Regions from separate parts of the Oryzihumus sp. genome, predicted to be linked through region 1. Evidence: riboswitches for the same ligand, from Rfam matches in the RefSeq annotation. Region 1 holds a riboswitch; the other holds the start of a gene.

What was found. A riboswitch is a leader RNA that binds a small molecule or an ion and turns the genes downstream of it on or off. The one in region 1 is predicted to bind glycine.
Region 2: another riboswitch for glycine. It lies ahead of gcvP (aminomethyl-transferring glycine dehydrogenase); the one in region 1 lies ahead of gcvP (aminomethyl-transferring glycine dehydrogenase).

What each region holds. Positions count from the first base shown of each region.
Region 1 covers NZ_JBTCWL010000018.1:665-3,056, reverse strand. The annotation lists gene gcvP (aminomethyl-transferring glycine dehydrogenase) at 1-1,113, opposite strand, end outside; glycine riboswitch at 1,165-1,255, opposite strand; glycine riboswitch at 1,257-1,355, opposite strand; gene ACXVGS_RS06465 (TetR/AcrR family transcriptional regulator) at 1,518-2,192, opposite strand.
Region 2 covers NZ_JBTCWL010000050.1:23,935-26,326, reverse strand. The annotation lists gene gcvP (aminomethyl-transferring glycine dehydrogenase) at 1-1,284, opposite strand, end outside; glycine riboswitch at 1,388-1,492, opposite strand; gene ACXVGS_RS13425 (MerR family transcriptional regulator) at 1,573-2,157, opposite strand; gene ACXVGS_RS13420 (bifunctional nuclease family protein) at 2,319-2,392, opposite strand, start outside.

The DNA of each region.
Region 1 (2,392 bases):
GTGCACACGCTCCGCAATCGCGCGCAGCCCCTCGGCGCCGTGGTAGACCGCGTACATGGATGCCACCACGGCCAACAGGACCTGGGCCGTGCAGATGTTCGAGGTGGCCCGATCCCGGCGAATGTGCTGTTCACGCGTCTGCAGGGCCAGCCGGTAGGCCGGTCGTCCGGTGGCGTCGACGGAGACGCCGACCAGGCGCCCCGGCAGCACGCGTTCCAGCCCGGCTCTCACCGCGATGTAGGCGGCGTGGGGACCGCCGTAACCGAGCGGGACGCCGAAGCGCTGCGTCGTCCCCACGGCAATGTCCGCGCCCCACTCCCCCGGAGCGGCAAGCAGGCAGAGCGCCAGCAAGTCAGCGGCAACTGTCACCAGTGCGCCCCGACGGTGAGCATCCTCAGTCACGTGGCGAAGGTCGCGAATGGCGCCTGAGGCACCGGGGTACTGCAGCACGACGCCAAAGAAGTCGATTTCGGGGAGGCCGTCGACCGGGTCGAAGACCACGACCTCGATCCCGACCGCCTCGCAGCGGGTCTGCACGACCGCGATGGTCTGCGGGAGGCAGTCTGCATCGACCAGTACGCGCGCTCCAGCTCCGCGAGCGGTCCGTCGCATCACTGTCACCGCCTCGGCCACGGCCGTTGCCTCGTCGAGCAGCGACGCATTGGCCACCGGCAGTGCGGTCAGATCAGCAACCATGGTCTGGAAGTTGATCAGCGCCTCGAGCCGGCCCTGGCTGATCTCCGGCTGATACGGGGTGTAGGCGGTGTACCACGCAGGGTTCTCGAGGACGTTCCGGCGGATCACCCCGGGGGTGACCGTGCCGTGGTACCCCAAGCCGATCATCGGCTCCCCGGGGAAGTTGGCCTGGGCGAGCCGTCGCAGCTCGGCCAGAGTATCGTCCTCCGACAAGGCTTCGGGCAGGTCGACCACGGGCTTTCTGACCGCAGCCGGTATTGCAGCGTCCAGAAGCTGGCCAAGTGAGGAATAGCCGACTTGGGCCAGCATCTTGGCTTGGTCCTCGTCGCGAACGCCTATGTGGCGCGCGACAAAAGGTCCAAGCGGGCGGGGAGGTTGGGGGGACACGAAGTCACCCGGACCGTTGTAGTCCGACATGTTGGGAGGCTCCCGAATCAAGGGTCCGCGCGGTCGCGGACCTGAAGGTGGCCTCCCCGCTCTGTCATCGGACCTGAGAGCTTCACCGCCGGGTGGGGCGGTTTGCACCGTGGGTGCAGGAAATCCTGCTTTCCAGAGTTCGCCTTACCGGAACGGTCATGGGTGCCTGAGAGATTCTGGGGAGAGTTGCTCCTTCGGCGCCTCCACCCGATCAGGTGGGAGGGCTCTCCCGCTCCGGTTCAAACGGCGCGATGTTCAGTTGGCTGCGCTGAGGCTAGGGTCTGGGGCCGCCGTCGTCAACGACTTCCTCGACACTCGGCTGACCGGTCGACAAGGCACGACGGCGGGAACGGAACGCTGTTACCGCTGGGGCGCCATTGACGAACCAGCGTGCCCGGCCGGCTCTAAGCGGATCCGAGACTCTCCCGCAAAGCAGTCAGCACTGCGTCTGGGGTCAGGTCGGTGCGGAAGACGACGACAGTGGTCCCGCCTCGCTCCACGGAATCGTCACCGTGTGGGGCGACAAACAGGTCGACGACCTGGCTCAGGGCAATGTCGAGCTCGCCAACGGGGTCTGTGCACTCGGCGCGCAGCCAGCGACGCAACACATGGTTGTGAGCAGCAACGACTGCGGCAGCCATCAGTTCGGCGCGTAGCGCCGAACTGGGCACCGGCCCCATCCAATCGGCAATGAAGTCGCGGAAGAGCTTTTGGTACCTGGCAACCGTGGCGATCTCGCGGTCGCGCAACGCGGGCGCACTGCTCGTCAGCGTGTACCGGACCCTCGCGCGATCTCCCTCACTGAGGTAGTGCAGCAGAACCAGCCGGACAGCCTCCGAAACGGCCACGATCGCGGTTCGATTAGTGGAGGCGGCGAGACGATCTCGAATGGACTGAAGCAGGGCCTCGTGATCGGGGAAGATGACGTCTTCCTTGGAGCGGTAGTGCCGGAAGAACGTCGTCCGCCCCACCCCAGCTCGCTCGGCGATCTCCTCCACGGTCGTGGCTTCGTATCCCCGTTCCTCGAAGAGTTCGAATGCGGCGTCCGCAAGGCGGTCTCTCACCCGTGCAGCGGCCATGGGTTCCCATCTTGCGCCTGAAGTTTGGACGGTGCTTGACCCTAGCCTGTGGCACTGAGTACCGTCCACGCGATACTCAGTCCCACCATGGAGCCGCGACATGACTGCCATCGCCACCGCTTCCCCTCGTCCCGTCCTCGCTGAGGCCCTGCTCCCAGAAGCTGCTACTCGCTCGGGGATAACCGTCCTGGCAGGGGCCG
Region 2 (2,392 bases), on a different contig from region 1:
GACCTGCCACAGGTTGACCCCGCGGGCGGCGGCCTCGGCCACGACCTCGGCCGCACGGCCGGGCACGACGACGGTGACCGTGTCGAAGAAGTGCGTCGTCGCCACGTCCACGCCACCGGCGCGCAGCCCCTCGACCAGGGCGGCGGCGTGGGCGTGGGTGCGCCGGGCGATCCGGGCCAGGCCCTGCGGGCCGTGCCACACGGCATACATGCTGGCCATCACGGCGAGCAGCACCTGGGCGGTGCAGATGTTGGAGGTCGCCTTCTCGCGGCGGATGTGCTGCTCACGGGTCTGCAGCGCGAGCCGGTAGGCCTGGTGCCCGTCGGCGTCGACGCTCACCCCGACCAGGCGGCCGGGCAGTGACCGCTCCAGGCCGGCGCGCACGCTCATGTAGCCCGCGTGGGGACCGCCGAAGCCCATGGGCACGCCGAAGCGCTGGCTGCTGCCGACCGCGACGTCGGCACCCCACTCACCCGGAGGCGTGGCCAGGGTCAGCGCGAGCAGGTCCGCGGCGGCGGTGACCAGGGCGCCGGCCTCGTGCGCGGCGGCGACCAGGGCCGACCAGTCGCGCAGCTCGCCGTCGGCGCCGGGGTACTGCACCAGGACGCCGAAAACGGCGCGGTCACCGGCGGCCGCGGCCAGGGAGGCGGCGTCGGTCACCGAGGTCAGGTCGGCCACGACCACCCCGAGGCCCAGCGGCTTGGCGCGGGTCTGGATCACGGCGATGGTCTGCGGCAGCGCGTGCTCGTCGACGAGCAGCACCGCGTCCTGGGCGACCTTGCTGGTGCGGCGCATCAGGGTCATCGCCTCAGCCGCCGCGGTGCCCTCGTCGAGCAGCGAGGCACCGGCGGTGGCCAGGCCGGTCAGGTCGGTGACCACGGTCTGGAAGTTGATGAGGGCCTCGAGCCGGCCCTGGGAGATCTCCGGCTGGTAGGGCGTGTAGGCGGTGTACCAGGCGGGATTCTCCAGCACGTTGCGGCGCACCACCGGCGGGGTGACCGTGCCGTAGTAGCCCAGGCCGATCATCGAGGTCAGCACGGTGTTGCGGGAGGCGAGCCGGTGCAGCTCCTCGATGACCGCCTCCTCGCTGGGCGCGGCCTCGACGCGCAGCGGACGCTCCGCGCGGATGCCACCGGGCACCGCGGCGTCGATGAGCGCGTCGATGCTCGGCTGGCCGACCACCTTGAGCATCTCGGCGGTGTCGTCGTCGGAGGGGCCGATGTGGCGCGAGACGAAGTCCGGCTCCGGCGGCAGCGCGCTGTGGGAGGACTGGGCGTGGGACATGAGGCTCCTGTCGCGGGACCAGCGCAGCCGCCGGCCGTTGGTTGAGGTGTCGCCTCCCCCTCTGTCGCCGCGGGCCGGTCAGGACCGCGCACTCCAGAGTTGCCTCACCCGCGTGGTCCTGGCGCCTGAGAGGTTCCGGGGAGTTTGCCCCTTCGGCGCCCCGCCGACCGGCCGCGGCCGGTCGCGAGGTCTCTCCCACGCAGGGTTGTCAGCACCGGGAAATCTACCACCGGTGGACATGACCCGGCCCGGGCCGCGAGGCCCGGGCCGGTGTGCTCCGTGGTGGGGTCAGCTGATGAGGCGGGCTGACCGGCGCACGCTCAGCTCGTCGCCCGGGTGCGCGGCGGGGGTCTCGTCCTCCGGCCGCTCGCTGGGCAGCTGGGCCAGCTCGCCCTCGACCTCGCGCCAGACCCGGCCGACGGCGATGCCGAAGACGCCCTGGCCGCCCTGGACCAGGTCGATGACCTCGTCGGCGGAAGTGCACTCGTAGACGCTGGCGCCGTCACTCATGAGGGTGATCTGGGCCAGGTCCTCCACGCCCCGTTCGCGCAGGTGGGTGACCGCCACCCGGATCTGCTGCAGCGAGACGCCGGTGTCGAGCAGGCGCTTGACGACCTTGAGCACGAGGATGTCGCGGAAGCTGTAGAGCCGCTGGGTGCCCGAGCCGGTGGCGCCGCGCACCGAGGGCTCGACCAGCCCCGTGCGGGCCCAGTAGTCGAGCTGGCGGTAGGTGATGCCGGCGGCCTTGCAGGCCGTGGGCCCGCGGTAGCCGGTGTCCTCGCTCAGCGCGGGGAGGTCGTCGCTGAAGAGCAACCCCTGGGCAGCAACCGGCACCGTGGGGCTGCCGTGCTGCGCGTCTCCGGTGGGGTTCACGCCTACCTCCCGTGTAACTACATCGCCGTCGTTCGTCTTTTGACGGTAGGGCCGCCCGGGGGGTGCGTCAATCACCTCTCGAGGGTGGGTCGCGACGTGTCGCCCACTCGAGACCGAACTCTCGACGTCAGGTCGAGACTGAGGGTATGCCGCGGCTCACCTCACGAGGCGCGCGGGCCTCCCTCTCCCTCGTCCTCGCCTTCAGCCTCACCGCCGGCCTCGTCACCGGCCTCCT